Regions from separate parts of the Nonomuraea sp. NPDC059007 genome, predicted to be linked through region 2. Evidence: riboswitches for the same ligand, from Rfam matches in the RefSeq annotation. Region 2 holds a riboswitch; each other region holds the start of a gene.

Region 1 (5,438 bases), on a different contig from region 2:
GTCGTCGAGCATCGCCACGACGTGCGGGAAGGCGTCGCGGAAGAAGCCGCTGATGCGGACGGTCACGTCGATGCGGGGGCGGCCGAGCTCCTCCAGCGGGATCGGCGCGAGGCCCGCCACACGGCGGGAGGCCTCATCCCATTCCGGGCGGATGCCCAGCAGCGCCAGGACCTCGGCCACGTCGTCGCCCGCGGTCCGCATCGCGCTGGTGCCCCAGACCGACAGGCCCACCGAGCGCGGCCAGTCGCCGGTGTCGGTGCGGTAGCGCTCCAGGAGCGAGTCGGCCATGGCCTGCCCGGTCTCCCACGCCAGCCGGCTCGGGACCGCCCTGGGGTCGACCGAGTAGAAGTTGCGGCCGGTCGGCAGCACGTTGACCAGGCCGCGCAGCGGCGAACCGCTGGGGCCGGCGGGGACGTAGCCGCCGTTCAGGGCGTGCAGGACGTGGTCGATCTCGTCGGTGGTACGCGCCAGCCTGGGCACGACCTCGGTGGCGGCGAAGCGGAGGACGCTCTCCACCTCGGGGCCGGGCGCCACGGCCGCGGCGGCCTCCACCGTCCAGCCGCGTTCCTCCATCGCCTCCACCAGCGCGCGGGCGGTGGCCTCGACCCGGTCCACGTCCTTCAGCGACGCGGTGCCGTCCTCGGTCAGCCCGAGCGCCTGGCGCAGGCCCGGCAGTGCTTCCTTGCCCGCCCACATCTGCCTGGCCTGCAGGATCGCCAGCACCAGCCCCACCCGGGCCGGCCCCTCCGGCGCCTGGCCGAGCACGTGCAGGCCGTCGCGGATCTGCGCGTCCTTCACCTCGCACAGCCAGCCGTCCACGTGCAGGATGAAGTCGTCGAACTCGGTGTCGTGCGGCCGGTCGGCCATCCCCAGGTCGTGGTCGAGCCGGGCGGCCTGGATCAGCGTCCAGATCTGCGCCCTGATCGCGGGCAGCTTGGCCGGGTCCATGGCGGCGATGGAGGCGTGCTCGTCCAGGAGTTGTTCCAGGCGGGCGATGTCGCCGTAGGACTCGGCCCTGGCCATCGGCGGCACCATGTGGTCCACCAGCACCGCGTGCGCCCGCCGCTTGGCCTGCGTACCCTCGCCCGGGTCGTTGACCAGGAACGGGTAGATGAGCGGCAGGTCGCCGATCGCGGCGTCGGTGCCGCAGGAGGCCGACATCCCGGCCGACTTGCCGGGCAGCCACTCCAGGTTGCCGTGCTTGCCCACGTGCACCATCGCGTGCGCGCCGAAGTCCGCCGAGAGCCAGCGGTAGGCGGCCAGGTAGTGGTGGCTGGGCGGCAGGTCGGGGTCGTGGTAGATGGCGATCGGGTTCTCGCCGAAGCCGCGCGGCGGCTGGACCATGACCACCACGTTGCCCGCGCGCAGGGCCGCCAGCACGATGTCGCCCTCGTGGACGAACAGCTCGCCGGGCGGCGTACCCCAGTGCCGCTCCATGCCGGCGCGCAGGTCCGCGGGCAGCGTGCGGTACCAGCGCTCGTAGTCGGCGGCGGGGATGCGCACCGGGTTCCCCGCCAGGTGCTCCTCGGTCAGCCAGTCCTGGTCTTGACCGCCGGCGGCGATCAGCGCGTGGATGAGCGCGTCGCCGTCCTGCTCGGCGACCCCGGGGAAGCCTTCGCCGAGGTCGTAGCCGGCCTCGGCCAGCCTGGCCAGCAGCCGGACCGTGCTCGCGGGGGTGTCCAGGCCGACCGCGTTGCCGACCCGGGAGTGCTTGGTCGGGTACGCCGACAGCATGACCACGAGCCGCCGCTCGGCCGGCGGCGTGTGCCTGAGCAGGCCGTGGCGCACCGCGATCCCGGCCACGCGGCGGGCCCGCTCCGGGTCGGCCGTGTAGACGGTCAGGCCGTCCTCGTCGATCTCCTTGAACGAGAACGGCACCGTGATGATCCGGCCGTCGAACTCGGGGATGGCCACCTGCGAGGCGGCGTCGAGCGGGGACAGGCCGTCGTCGTTGTCCTCCCACTCCTTCTTGCCGCTGGTCAGGCAGAGTCCTTGTAGGATCGGGACGTCCAGGGTGGCCAGCGCGCCGACGTCCCACGCCTCGTCGTCGCCGCCCGCGCCCGCGGTGGCCGGACGGGAGCCGCCCGCCGCCAGGACGGTCACGACCAGGGCGTCGGCGGTGCGCAGGACATCCAGAAGCGCGGGCTCCGCTGTTCTGAGCGAGGAGCAGTACACCGGCAGCGGCCGGCCGCCGGTCTCCTCGATCGCCTGGCACAGGGACTCCACGAACGCGGTGTTGCCGGCCACGTGGTGGGCCCGGTAGTACAGGACGCCGATCACGGGGCCCTCGGTGGCCTTGGAGTCGCGCTCCAGCGGGCCCCAGGAGGGCATGGGGGCCGGCGGGGCGAAGCCGTACCCGGTCAGGAGGACCGTGTCGGACAGGAAGCCGTGCAGCTCGGCGAGGTTGGCGGGGCCGCCGTGCGCGAGGTAGGCGTGCGCTTCGGCGACGACGCCCGCGCTCACCGTGGACAGCTCCATCAGCTCGGCGTCGGGGGCCTGCTCGCCGCCGAGCACGACGACCGGGCGTGGACCGGCGAGCAGCGCGTCGAGGCCTTCCTCCCACGCGCGGCGGCCGCCGAGCAGCCGGACCACGATCAGGTCGACGCCGTCCACGAGCGCGGGCAGGTCGTCGGTGAGCAACCTGGCGGGGTTGCCCAGGCGGTAGTCCGCGCCGCTGGCGCGCGCGCTCAGCAGGTCGGTGTCGGATGTAGAGAGCAGCAGAACGCCAGGCACGCCGCAGTCCTCCCTCGGGGTCCTCGCCCCGTTCGCAGGTGTCGCGACGGCAGGAGTCTCCTGGCTCCCGGATCGATGCTCACCCCGGCCTTCCCGCCCATCGCTGGACAGTGGCCTGTGGTGGGGTTCGCTTCCCGGTCACAGTGGCGGGACCGCGCCGGTTTCTCACCGGCTTCCTCCCATTGCCGTCGCCTAAGGGTGAGCCTACTGGCGTTACCATCCTCATCGTGTCCATAGCCGACTTTTCCGGACGTCTCCGCCCAGATGCCTGTCCGGGAGCGCTACAGACGCACGCCGCCGCGGACGGCCCGCTGGCCAGGATCCGCCTGCCCGGCGGTGCCATCACCCCAGCTCAGCTCCGTGAACTGGCCGCCTTCTGCACGAGCGGGATCGAGCTGACCTCGCGCGCCAACGTCCAGGTGCGCGCAGTGGAATCTCCGGCGATCTTCGCCGATCGGATGGCCGCGGTGGGCCTGCTGCCCTCGCCGACGCACGAGCGGGTGCGCAACATCGTCGCCTCGCCGCTCGGCGGGCGGCTGACCGGCTTCGCCACCCACCCCCTCGTCGAGGCCCTGGACCGCGCCCTGTGCGCCGACCCCGCCCTGGCCGAGCTGCCGGGCCGCTTCCTGTTCGCCCTGGACGACGGCGGCGGTGACGTCACCTCGCTGGGCGCCGACGTCACCCTGGTCGAGGACGGCATCCTGCTGGCCGGTACGCCCTTCGCGATCCCCGGCGCCGGGGTGGACACCCTCCTGGCCGCCGCGCGAGCCTTCCTGGCCGAGCGCGCGGACAGCGGCGCCTGGCGCATCGCCGAACTCCCCGACGGGCCCGCCCGCATCGCCACCCACCTCACCGCCACCCACCTCACCGCAGCGCGCCTCACCGCCACGCGCCTCACCGCCACGCGCGTCCAGGCCGGCACCGCCGCGAGCGCGTCCCCGGTGCGGGCGCGCGGGGCCGGGGTGATCGCGCTGCCGGACGGCCGGGTGGCGGTCGAGGCCGTGGTCCCGCTCGGGCGGCTCACCGCGGCCCAGGCGCGCCTGCTCGCCACCCTCGATGTCCCGGTACGGCTCACGCCGTGGCGTACCGTCGTGCTCCTCGACCTCGCCGAAGCGCCCGACCTGACCGGATCCGGCCTGGTCACCGACCCGGACTCGCCCTGGACAGGGGTGAGCGCGTGCACCGGCAGCCCCGGCTGCGCCAAGTCCCTGGCCGACGTCCAGCACGACGCCGCCCAGTGGGTGGCCGCCCGTGAGCGCCGCCCGGAACTGCCCGTCCACTGGGCGGGCTGCGAGCGCCGCTGCGGCCTGCCCAAGGGCCGGGTCATCGAGATGGTCGCGACCGGCGACGGATACCAAGAAAGGCAGAAGTGAGCGACTACATACGCGACGGCGCCGAGATCTACCGGCGGTCGTTCGCCACCATCCGCGCCGAGACGGACCTGTCCGGGCTCCCGGCCGACGTGGCCCAGGTGGCGGTGCGGATGATCCACTCGTGCGGGATGACCGACCTGGTCGGCGACCTCGGCTGGTCGCCGAACGTGGTCGGGGACGCGCGTACGGCGCTCGGGGCCGGGGCGCCGATCCTGTGCGACGCCATGATGGTGGCCTCCGGCGTGACCAGGAGCAGGCTGCCCGCCGGCAACGAGGTGATCTGCACCCTCGGCGCGCCCGGCGTGGCCGAGCTGGCCGAGAAGCTGGGCACCACGCGCAGCGCGGCGGCGCTGGAGTACTGGCTCGACCGGCTGGACGGTGCCGTCGTGGCGATCGGCAACGCGCCCACGGCACTGTTCCGGCTGCTGGAGATCGTCGCGGAGGGCGGGCCGAGACCGGCGGCGGTGCTGGGGATTCCCGTGGGGTTCATCGGCGCGGCCGAGTCCAAGCAGGCGCTGGCCGAGAGCGGGCTCGAGCACCTCGTGGTGCGCGGCAGGCGCGGCGGCAGCGCGATGACGGCGGCGGCGGTCAACGCCATCGCGAGCGAGGTGGAGTGATGGAACACAACGAGCGCGCGGCGGGCAGGGATCTGGCCGGGGACGGCGAGCGGGTGGCGGGTGCCGGGCGGCTTTTCGGGGTGGGGCTCGGACCCGGGGATCCGGAGCTGATCACGGTGAAGGCGGCCAGGCTGATCGGCGAGGCCGACGTCATCGCCTACCACGCCGCCCGGCACGGACGCAGCATCGCCCGCTCGATCGCCCTGCCGTACCTGCGGGAAGGGCAGATCGAAGAGCTGCTGCTCTACCCGCTGACCACGGAGACCACCGACCATCCGGGCGGCTACCAGGGCGCGCTGGACGACTTCTACGTCGAGTGCGCCGCCAGGCTCGCCGCACATCTCGACGCGGGGCGTACGGTCGTGGTGCTGAGCGAGGGCGACCCGCTCTTCTACGGCTCCTACATGCACATGCACAAGCGCCTGGCCCACCGCTACCCGACCGAGGTGGTGCCGGGCGTCACCTCGATCAGCGGGGCGTCGGCGGTGCTCGGCCGTCCGCTGGTCGAGCGGGACGAGACGCTGACCGTGCTGCCCGGCACCCTGCCCGGCGAGGTGCTGGCCGAGAAGCTGCGCGCCACCGACTCGGCGGCGGTGCTGAAGCTGGGCCGTACCTTCGAGAAGGTACGCGACGCGCTGGCCGAGGCAGGACGGCTGGACGACGCCTGGTACGTGGAACGCGCCACCATGGACGCCCAGCGGGTCGCGCCGCTGAA
Region 2 (5,438 bases):
AGGGTCGTGGGCCAGGAACTCGACAAGACCTGGCTGGACGCCACGCACCACTGCTACACCATGCACTGAGCTTCAGCCGGTCGGGTTCTCGCGGACCTGACGGGCGGCGGCGGTGAGGTTCGTCAGCGAGCTGCGGACCTCTTCCCAGCCGCGGGTCTTCAGCCCGCAGTCGGGATTGCCCCACAACCGCTCGACCGGGATGGCCGCCAGGCCCGCGCGCAGCAGGCTCGCGACCTCCTCCACGCCCGGTACGCGCGGCGAGTGGATGTCGTAGACGCCTGGCCCGACCTCGCGCGGGTAGCCGCCCTCGGACAGTTCGTGCGCCACCTGCATGTGGGAGCGGGCGGCCTCCAGGCTGATCACGTCGGCGTCGAGGTCGTCGATGGCTGCCAGGATCTCACCGAACTCGGCGTAGCACATGTGGGTGTGGATCTGGGTGTCGTCGCGTACGCCGGAGGTGGCCAGGCGGAAGGACTCGGTGGCCCACTCCAGGTAGGCGGGCCGGTCGGCGGCGCGCAGCGGCAGCGTCTCGCGCAGCGCGGGCTCGTCGACCTGGATGACGGTGGTGCCCGCCGCCTCCAGGTCGGCCACCTCCTCGCGCAGGGCCAGCGCCACCTGGCGGGCGGTCTCGCCGAGCGGCTGGTCGTCGCGGACGAAGGACCAGGCCAGCATGGTGACCGGCCCGGTGAGCATGCCCTTGACCGGGCGGCTGGTCTGCGACTGGGCGTAGGTGGTCCAGCGCAGCGTCATCGGCTCGGGACGGGAGATGTCGCCGGCCAGGATCGGCGGGCGGACGTAGCGGCTGCCGTAGGACTGCACCCAGCCGTGCTGGGTGGCCACGTAGCCGTCGAGCTGCTCGGCGAAGTACTGGACCATGTCGTTGCGCTCCGGCTCGCCGTGCACCAGGACGTCGAGCCCGGCCTCCTCCTGGAAGGCGAGCACCTGGCGGATCTCGGCCGCGATGCGCTCGTCGTAGGCGGCCTGGTCGATACGGCCCGCGCGCAGGTCGGCACGGGCGACGCGCAACTCGCTGGTCTGCGGGAACGAGCCGATCGTGGTGGTCGGCAGCGGCGGCAGCTTCAGCCTGGCCCGCTGGGCGGCGGCGCGCTCGCCGTACGGGCTGATGCGACGGCTGTCAGCGGCGGTGACGGCCGTCGTGCGCGCGCGGACCGCCGGGTTGTGGGTCAGCGGCGACTCGGCGCGGGCGCGCAGCGCGGCCTGGTTGGCGTCCACCTGCTCGGCGATGAGGTGGGTGCCCCTGCTGATGCCGCGGGTGAGCGTGACGGTCTCGGCGACCTTCTGGCGGGCGAACGCGAGCCAGCCGGCCACCTCGGGATGGAGGTCGGTCTCCAGCGCGGTGTCGTAGGGGACGTGCAGCAGGGAGCAGGAGGCGGCCACGTCCACCCGCTCGGCCAGTCCGAGCAGGGTGGCGAGCGTGGCCAGCGACCTCTCCAGCTCGTTGATCCAGATGTTGCGCCCGTCCACGACCCCGGCCACCAGCCGCTTGCCGGGCAGCCCGCCGGCCGCGGCCAGGTCGTCGAGGTTGGCGGCGGCCGAGCCGGTGAAGTCGAGTCCGAGGCCCTCGACGGGGGCGGCGGCCAGCACGGGCAGGGCGGCGCCGAGCCGGTCGAAGTAGCTGGTCACCAGGATTCTGGGCCGCCGGGTCAGCCCGCCGAGGTGGGCGTAGGCGGCGGCGACGGCGTCGAGCACCTCCTGCGGCCGGTCCTGGACCAGGGCGGGCTCGTCGAACTGCACCCAATCGGCGCCCGCTGACTGCAGCGACGCGAGGATCTCGGCGTAGACGGGCAGCAGCCGTTCCAGCAGCGACAGCGGTTCGAAGCCGGGCTCGACGCCGGGGGCGGGCTTGGACAACAGCAGGTAGGTGACGGGGCCGACCACGACCGGGCGCGGGTTGTGGCCCTGCAACAGGGCCTCGGTCAGCTCGGCGGCCTGCTTGCCGGGGTTGGCGGTGAAGACGGTGTCAGGGCCGAGCTCGGGGACCAGGTAGTGGTAGTTGGTGTCGAACCACTTGGTCATCTCCAGCGGCGCCACGTCCTGGGTGCCGCGGGCCATGGCGAAGTAGCCGGCCAGCGGGTCGGCCTCCACGGCCGCCCGGTGCCGCTCGGGGATCGCGCCGACCATGACGGTGGTGTCCAGCACGTGGTCGTACAGCGAGAAGTCGCCGGAGGGGACTTCGCCGAGGCCGGCGTCGGTGAGCTCGCGCCAGGCGGCGCGGCGCAGGCCGGCGGCGGCGGCTTCCAGCTCGGCGGCGGTGATCCGGCCCGCCCAGTAGCCTTCGACGGCCTTCTTCAGTTCGCGGCCGGGTCCCTGGCGGGGGTAGCCGTACACGGTGGCGAGCGAACGCTCGGTCACGGAACTCTCCTTCGCGAGTCACGGGGACATCCCCGGCGTTCGAGCGAAGGCACGGCCCAGGCGCGGGCACACTTCTGGCCCGCGTGGTCGCCCAGCCCTCCCTCGAGGCCGTCCGATGCACCGCGCGCGGGGTGCGCGCGGGCAGTGGCAGGTCTTCGGACTCGCGGGCGCGTCGCACATGCCTACTGGCCGTCGCTTCCCCGGCCCCGGGGGCCGAGTGCTGGTGACGGCGGTCGTTCCCACTCACCGCTGCGGGGCAGTCCCGGATTCGCACCGGGTTCCCTCTTACGACGCCTCGCCTGGCTGACGGGGCGAACCAACTGCGACCCCCACCCTAAGCCAAGGGAAGCCGGCACTGGACTTACTAGGACGTCCAACTATATTTTCAACAGGAACGCTCGCGGTGCAGGGAAGCTGGTGTGAATCCAGCACGGTCCCGCCACTGTGACCGGGGATGTGCGTCATCGCTCGACAGTGCCACTGGCGAAAGCCGGGAAGGCCGGATGACGTGCGCTGATCCGGGAGTCAGGATACCGGCCGCGAGTTCTGGCATGTGTTGTCCACGAGGATGGAGCGAACACGCATGGCACCGGAACGCGCCCGCGGCCCAGGTGATCCGATGGCGACGGCGGTCACTCACCTCTGACCTGCCCTCCTTTGCATGCCCATCCTCGGGTCCACCTGGCGAAAGCAGGCTCCATGATCCGTGAACTGTCCCATTTCATCGGCGGCAAGCACGTCCCCGGCATCTCGGGCACCTTCGGCGACGTCCACGACCCGAACACCGGAACCGTCCAGGCCAGAGTCCCGCTGGCCACTCCGGACGAGACCAGGGCGGCCATCTCCGACGCCGCCGAAGCCCAGGCGGCCTGGGCGGAGTGGAATCCGCAGCGCCGCGCCCGCGTGCTGCTGAGGTTCCTGCACCTGGTCGAGGCCGAACGCGACACCCTGGCCCGGCTGCTGTCATCCGAACACGGCAAGACCGTCGCCGACGCCGACGGCGACATCCAGCGCGGCCTGGAGGTGGTCGAGTTCGCCGCGGGCGTCCCCCACCTGCTCAAGGGCGAGTTCACCGACAACGCGGGCAGCGGGATCGACGTCTACTCCATGCGCCGGCCGCTGGGGGTGGTCGCGGGGATCACGCCGTTCAACTTCCCCGCCATGATCCCGCTGTGGCAACTGGCCCCCGCCGTCGCCTGCGGCAACGCCTTCGTGCTCAAGCCCTCGAGCGTGACCCATCAGTTCCGGTACGGCTGGCCGAACTGCTCACCGAAGCCGGCCTCCCACCCGGTGTACTGAACGTGATCCACGGCGCCAAGGACGCCGTCGACACCCTGCTGACCGACGACAGGGTGAGCGCGGTCGCCTTCGTCGGCTCCACCCGGGTCGCCGAGCACGTCTACACGACCGCCACCGCGCACGGCAAGCGCGCCCAGTGCTTCGGCGGCGCCAAGAACCACCTGATCGTCATGCCCGACGCCGACCTGGACCAGGCCGCGGACGCGCTGATCGGCGCCGGCTACGGCTCGGCGGGCGAACGCTGCATGGCCATCTCGGTGGCCGTCCCCGTGGGACAGGCGACCGCGGACGCGCTGCGGGAACGGCTGGTGGCCAGGATCGGCGAGCTGCGCCTGGGCCGCAGCGACGACCCCGGCGCCGACTTCGGCCCGCTGGTCGGCTCCGACGCCCTGCGGCGCGTCCGCGACTACGTGGAGATCGGCGTGAGCGAGGGCGCCGAGCTCGTGGTCGACGGCCGGGACGCCGACGTGCCGGAGCCGGGCGGCTTCTTCATCGGCCCGTCCCTGTTCGACCACGTGCGGCCCGACATGCGGATCTACCGCGAGGAGATCTTCGGGCCCGTGCTGTCCATCGTGCGCGCCGGCGACTACGAGCACGCGCTGCGGCTGCCGAGCGAGCACGAGTACGGCAACGGCGTCGCCATCTTCACCCGCGACGGCGACACGGCACGCGACTTCACCCGCCGGGTGAACACCGGCATGGTCGGGGTCAACGTGCCCATCCCCGTCCCGGTCGCCTATCACTCCTTCGGCGGCTGGAAACGCTCCATGTTCGGCGACCTCAACCAGTTCGGCACCGACTCCATCCGCTTCTTCACCCAGGCCAAGACGGTCACCTCCCGCTGGCCGTCGGGCATTCGCGAGGGCGCCAGCTTCACGATCCCGACGATGGGCTGAGGCCGATGCCCGTACTGACGCAGGAGCAGTTCGCCATCGTCGAGGCGGTCGCCGGCTTCACCCACGAGCACCTGTCCCCCAACGCGATCGACTGGGACCGGCGCAAGCACTTCCCGGTCGACGTGCTGACCAAGGCGGCCGACCTCGGTCTCGGCGGCGTCTACGTCAGCGAGGAGTTCGGCGGCTCGGGCCTGTCCCGCCGCGACGGCACGCTGATCTTCGAGACGCTGGCCACCGGCTGTCCGTCCATCGCCGGATATATCTCCATCCACAACATGGTCGCCTGGATGATCGACCACTACGGCAGCATCGAGCAGCGCACGCGCTGGCTGTCCGGGCTGTGTTCGATGCGTAGCCTGGCCAGCTACTGCCTGACCGAGCCTGGCGCCGGTTCTGACGCGGCGGCGCTCGCCACGCGAGCCGTACGGGATGGGGACGCCTACGTCCTGGACGGCGTCAAGCAGTTCGTCTCCGGAGCCGGGGCCGCGCAGGTGTACGTGGTCATGGCCCGCACCGGCGTCTCCGGCGCGCGCGGCGTCTCCGCGTTCGTCGTCGAACGCGACGACCCCGGCCTGTCCTTCGGCGCCAACGAGGAGAAGATGGGCTGGAACGCCCAGCCCACCCGGCAGGTCGTCTTCGACGGCGTACGCGTCCCCGCCGACCGGCTTCTGGGCCGGGAGGGCGACGGATTCCGGATCGCGATGAACGCCCTCAACGGCGGCCGCCTCGGCATCGCCGCCTGCTCGCTCGGCGGCGCGCGGGCCGCGCTGGAGGCCAGCACCTCCTACCTCGGTGACAGGCAGGCGTTCGGCGCGCCGCTCTCGCACGCCCAAGGGCTGCAGTTCCAGCTCGCCGACATGGCGACCGAAC
Region 3 (5,438 bases), on a different contig from region 2:
ACGCGGCCGGGGCGTTGCACAACAGCCCGGGCACGATGACCCGGGCGACATGCAGGTCCGTGCCCGGGACGGTGAGGTCCACGGCGTAGGCCCGGAAGCTCGCCTCACCCGTGGCGGGCGATCCTGCCGGGTGGCGCAGCCGGTCGAGCGTCTCGCCCTGCAGGCGTTCGTCCAGGTAGAGCTGGACGTGCAGGCGCACGTCGTTGACCGAACGCCAGCCGCGCCGCAGGTCGTCGAGGTAGCGGCGGTCGGCGCGGCGCGGCAGGTACGGCGGCCCGGGGTCCACGCGCAGCAGCGCGCGTCCGGTCTCGTAGGTGCCGATGGCTTCGGTGAACGCCTTGGCGGCGGCCTCCTCGATGGTGTCCCGGCAGGCGCTGCCGAAGCCCACGACTCCGCGCTCGCGATCCTCGGCGAAGACCCCCGCGACGATCGCCCCGAACTCCGATGGAATCTCCAGCAGCGTGACCCTCAGCCCGGATTCCGCCGCTTCTTCCATCGCTGCGGCCAGCGGGCCTGTCCCGGGCGCCGGCAGCGGGGCGGCTTCGTGGCGGCCGGCCCACCAGAGCGTGACCGCGTCACGTTCCAGCACTTCACGCAGGGCCGCCCGCCTCGCCCGCTCCCGCGTCGGGCCGGCTGCGGTTCCGGCCAGGACCGGATAGTTCGTGTACGGCTCGCCGCGGCGTGGGCCGGTGAAGTAGTTGACGTAGGCCAGCGAGGCGGGCACCAGGACCCGCTCCCCCGAGGTCAGGTCCTCGGCGGGCACCCAGGCGATCTCCAGCTCCCTGGTCATCGGGACGAACGGAAAGCCCTTGGCCGCGTACTGGGCGGGTGAGTAGAGGGCGAAGTCCCGGGGGTCGAGCGCGGGTTCGGCGAGGTCGCGGTGGGCGGCCCTGATCAGGTCGTCGGGCACCTGGTTGGCGCAGTGGCGTTCGACCGCCTCACCGATCGCGGCCAGACGAGCCGCGTCGTCGTCACCGAGGGCCGCGCCGCCGGTCACCTCCGTCCCTTGAACAGCGGTGTACGAGACCATGCCGGCGACGACGGGGTGTAGTGGCCGGTCCCGGCGCACTTCGCGGATCATGAGCAAGACCTTCCTGGGTGTGCCGGGACCGGGGAAATCAGGTCTTACTCGTCGTCGTCCTCACGCCACTCGAACGGCGAGTCCACCGCGGGGGTGTGGGACTTCAGGCAGGTCTGGGGGTCATCGGGTTCGGCGAAACCGTGGTGCGCCATGTGCGTCCTCCTTCGGTGTTCTGCACGCATTGTGCAGTTGCGAACTCTTCGCGAGAACTTTAGGCACAGGCCCGTCGGGATTTCAAGAATTCATGTGTCCAGCAGCGCGCAGTCGCCGCATTTATCGCCGTCCGGCACCCGGTAATAGAGACAGCACGTGGTGCGCCGGAATGCGAGTTCCGGTGAGGTGAGGGAGCCTTTCCCGGCCAGCCCTCCCATGGCCAGCAGCCGGTTCACCAGCCGGGTGGCCGAAACAGCCAGCTCCGGCCGGGCACTCGCGACGGCGCGTCCGGCTTCGGCCACGGCCGAGGCGGCGTTGCCGTACAGCAGGCCGGAGGCGACCTTCACCCGCAGGCCGCGCGCGAACGGTTCGAGGTGGCCACGCACCACCATGTCATAGAGCAGGGCGGTGACCTGCTCTTCCGTGCCGGCACGCCAGCCGGCGAGCGTGGGAAGCCGCAGGCGGGCGTCGGCGTCGGCGCGGTCGAGCCGGGTCAGGTCGGGGATCACTCCGTGGGTGAGCACAGCGCCCACGACGGGCGACCAGAGGCGGGCCGCGTGGCTCAGCTGAGCGATGGAGGCGCCGATGCGCAGCTCACGGGTGCCGTACTTGGAGGCGGTGGCCGCGACCAGGTCGGCGAATCCACCCGCGTAATCGGAGGCCACGTCATGCCATCCCGCGGGGTCGCCGCCAAGATGCGGAGCGAAGAACGAACCGAATTCGGTTATTTCCTCAAGTGCGCTGCGGACGGACTTTTCCGGCGCCGCTTCCATAGTTCCAGGCTCCATTCTCAAAAAGGGCATGACTAAATGGGCCGGACGGCGAATCCGGCAGTTTTTTGGAGAGGTCAGGAACTACTCACGGCGGGACCGAGCGGTCGGCGGCGCGCCATCGTCGTTCAGGCACCATGGCCTGCTCCTCTCCGGGGAGATCCGCCCCAGTTCGTCGAGGAGGCGAGCGCGTGAGTCTCCTGGCTCTCGGGTCGATGCTCGTCCCCGCCTTCCCACCCCGGAAGGTGGTGGCGTTGAGGGGATCCGCTCGCCGATCACAGTGGCGGGACCGCGCCGGAGTCGCACCGGCTTCCTCAGTCCGCGCTCGCCTTTACCCGGCCATCATGACACGGATCCGGTCAGTTGGGCCGATATGAGGCGGGTGTAGGCGCCGTCGCGGGCCAGCAGCTCCTCGTGGGTGCCGGTCTCGGCGACGCGGCCCGATTCGAGCACCACGATGCGGTCGGCGGTCAGGATGGTCGACAGCCGGTGCGCGATGACCAACGTGGTCCGGTCACGGCGGACGGAGGCCATGGCGGCGGCGACCTCCTGCTCGCTTTCGGTGTCGAGGTTGGAGACGGCTTCGTCCATGATGAGGATGGGCGCGTCCTTGAGGATGGCCCGGGCGATGGCGATGCGCTGGCGCTGGCCGCCGGACAGGCGGGTGCCGAGTTCGCCGGGCAGGGTGTCGTAGCCGTCGGGCAGGCCGGTGACGAACTCGTGGGCCTGGGCGGCCGTGGCGGCGGCGATGACCTCCTCAAGGGTGGCGTCGGGGCGGCCGAGGCGGATGTTGTCGGCCAGCGGGATGTTGAACAGGTAGACGTCCTGAGGCACCAGGGTGATGCGGCGGCGCAGATCGTCCTGGGGGAAGTCGCGGATGTCGTGGCCGCCGATGGTGATCGATCCGGAGGTCACGTCCCACAGGCGCATCAGGAGGCTGGCGCAGGTGGACTTGCCGGCGCCGGAGTGGCCGACGAGCGCGACGGTCTGGCCGGGTCCGAGGGCGAAGGTGACGCCGGTCGCCGCCTCGGGGAGGGCGAGGCCGTACCGGAAGGTGACGTCGGTGAAAACCACGTGAGGAGCGATGGGGCCGGGCGGCGGCGCGCTGACGCGGTCGGTGACCGGGGCCGGGGTGTCGAGGAGCGTCATGATGCGGGCGCCGGCGGCGGTGACGAGGTTGAGGTCGCGGGCGACGTCGGTGACGGCGACGACGGGGGCGAAGGTGGCGGCCGACAGAACGACGGCGACGGGAAAGAGCAGGGGCTGCAGGGAGCCGGCCGTTACGAGGAAGGCGGCGGTGAGCAGGACGGCCAGCAGGCCGAAGGTGGCCAGGGCGTTGGTGGCGGCGTGTTCGAGGCCGGAGCGGCGACCGTGGGCGAGTTTGGCGGCGAGCAGGAGTTCGTCCTGTACGGCAAGGCGGTCGAGCTGGCGCTCACCGGCGCCGGAGGTGATGAGCTCGCGCAGGCCCTGGAGGGTGTCGACGGCTTCGGCGTTGAGTTCGCCTACCCGGGCGCGGAGTTCGGCGCCCTGGGCTTCGGCGCGTCGGCGCAGCCACCTGGGAACGAAAGCCAGCAGCACCAGCGCGGGCGCCAGCGCGAGGGCCAGGGCCGGGTGGAAGACGCCGAGGGCGGCGAGCGCGGCGACAGGCACGGTGGCGGCGCTGACCAGCGGGCTGAGCGTGTGGGCGAACCACAGCTCCAGCTGCTCGACGTCGGAGATCGCGGTGGCGCCGAGGTCTCCGGAGCGGCGTTCCAGCAGGTAGCCGGGCGCCAGGCGGTCGAAGGCGGCGTAGACCCGGCCGCGCACGTCGGACAGCACGCGGAAGGCGGCCACATGCGCGAGGTAGGACTCCAGCCAGGGAGTGAGGGCGAGCAGCGGCAGGAGCAGGCCGAGGGCGATGAGGCCACCGCGCAGCTCGCCGGGCGTGGCCCCGGTGATGGCTCGGCTGACCACCCATGCTCCGACACCCGCCGAGGCCAGCATCACGACGTGGTGGGCGATGCCGCTGACGACGGCGGCGACCAGCAGCGGCCGGTGCGGGCCGAGCAGGCGCAGCAGGGCGAACATCAGACGGATCCTTCCTGGGCGGCGACCAGGCGGGCATAGGCGCCGCGCCGGTCGAGCAATGTTCGATGGTCGCCTTCCTCGACGATGCGGCCGTCGGCCATGACGATGACCCGGTCGGCGTCGCGGACCGTGGACAGCCGGTGCGCGATCATCAGGGTCGTGCGGCCGCCGGCCAGCGTGTCGAGGGCTTGCTGGATGCCGGATTCGTTGGCGGCGTCGACGCTGGAGGTGGCCTCGTCCAGGACGAGGATGGGGGCGTTCTTCAGCAGGGCGCGGGCGATGGCGATGCGCTGGCGTTCGCCGCCGGAGAGTTTGAGGCCGCGTTCGCCGACGATGGTGTCCAGGCCTTGGGGCAGGTCGTGGACGAAGCCGGCGCGGGCCGCGCCGATGGCCGCGTCGAGTTCGGCGTCGCCGGCGGCCGGTCGGGCCAGGGTGAGGTTGTGCCGGACGGTGCCGTGGAAGAGGTAGGTGTCCTGGGAGACGACGGCGACGAGCGAGCGCAGCTCGTCCAGGGGCAGGTCATGGATGTCGGTGCCGCCGACCGTGATGCGGCCGCAGGTGGCGTCGAAGAAGCGCAGCAAGAGCGCGGCCACGGTGGTCTTGCCGGCACCGGAGCGGCCGACGAGCGCGACCCGCTCCCCCGGCTCGATCTCCAGGGTGAAGTGGTCGAGGGCGGGGCGGTCGCGTTCGCGGTAGGTGAGGCTGACGTCGTGGAAGGCGACCGCGGGCGGTCCCGAGCACGCCGTCGACGAACCCTGCTCCTGCGCCGGGGTGTCCAGTACCTCGAAGACCGCCCGCAGGGACGGGACGGCGTTGTAGCTAGAGTGATAGGCCGCCTCGAGCTCCTTCAGCGGCCGGAAACATTCGGCGGTCAGCATGAGCACCAGCAGCAGCCCGGTCACCGTCAGCTCGCCCGCGGCCAGCCGCAGCGCGCCAACGCCCAGCGCCACCGCCGTGCCGAGGCCGATGACGAAGGCGACGCCGCCCAGGTAGAGGACGACGATCGCCATCAGCCGGATGGAGTCGCGGCAGAACGCCTCGGCCAGCCTGGCCAGCTCGCTGCCGCGCCGGCCGCTGGCGTTGAACGCCTTCAGCGTGCCCATGCCTTGCAACGCGTCGAGGTTCTCCGCGTACAACCCCTTGTACCCGCGGAACCAGGCGTCGTTGCGGTTCCTGAGCACCCGGTCGGAGGCCAGGGGCAGCACGGGCATCAGGACGGCGCAGGCCAGCACCACGATTCCGATGACCGGGTCGAGAGTGAACAGGAACGCGGTCACGCCGACGGCCCCGATCAGCGCGGCGGCCAGTTGCGGCAGGAACCGGCCGAGGTAGGCGTCCGCGGTCTCGATCCCGTCGACCAGCGAGCT

What was found. Region 2 has a riboswitch for cobalamin ahead of ACFWY5_RS30770 (CoA-acylating methylmalonate-semialdehyde dehydrogenase). Riboswitches for the same ligand answer to the same signal wherever they lie in the genome.
Region 1: another riboswitch for cobalamin. It lies ahead of cobN (cobaltochelatase subunit CobN); the one in region 2 lies ahead of ACFWY5_RS30770 (CoA-acylating methylmalonate-semialdehyde dehydrogenase).
Region 3: another riboswitch for cobalamin. It lies ahead of ACFWY5_RS41085 ((2Fe-2S)-binding protein); the one in region 2 lies ahead of ACFWY5_RS30770 (CoA-acylating methylmalonate-semialdehyde dehydrogenase).

What each region holds. Positions count from the first base shown of each region.
Region 1 covers NZ_JBHYJD010000024.1:65,453-70,890, reverse strand. The annotation lists gene cobN (cobaltochelatase subunit CobN) at 1-2,733, opposite strand, end outside; cobalamin riboswitch at 2,764-2,969, opposite strand; gene ACFWY5_RS33610 (precorrin-3B synthase) at 2,961-4,106, shown strand; gene ACFWY5_RS33605 (precorrin-8X methylmutase) at 4,103-4,723, shown strand; gene ACFWY5_RS33600 (precorrin-2 C(20)-methyltransferase) at 4,723-5,438, shown strand, end outside.
Region 2 covers NZ_JBHYJD010000020.1:182,143-187,580, reverse strand. The annotation lists gene ACFWY5_RS30780 (hypothetical protein) at 1-69, shown strand, start outside; gene metE (5-methyltetrahydropteroyltriglutamate--homocysteine S-methyltransferase) at 73-2,373, opposite strand; cobalamin riboswitch at 2,519-2,692, opposite strand; cobalamin riboswitch at 2,758-2,930, shown strand; partial or broken gene ACFWY5_RS30770 (CoA-acylating methylmalonate-semialdehyde dehydrogenase) at 3,073-4,568, shown strand; gene ACFWY5_RS30765 (acyl-CoA dehydrogenase family protein) at 4,574-5,438, shown strand, end outside.
Region 3 covers NZ_JBHYJD010000036.1:40,465-45,902, reverse strand. The annotation lists gene ACFWY5_RS41090 (YcaO-like family protein) at 1-1,081, opposite strand, end outside; gene ACFWY5_RS41085 ((2Fe-2S)-binding protein) at 1,324-1,899, opposite strand; cobalamin riboswitch at 2,198-2,321, opposite strand; gene ACFWY5_RS41080 (ABC transporter ATP-binding protein) at 2,347-4,071, opposite strand; gene ACFWY5_RS41075 (ABC transporter ATP-binding protein) at 4,071-5,438, opposite strand, start outside.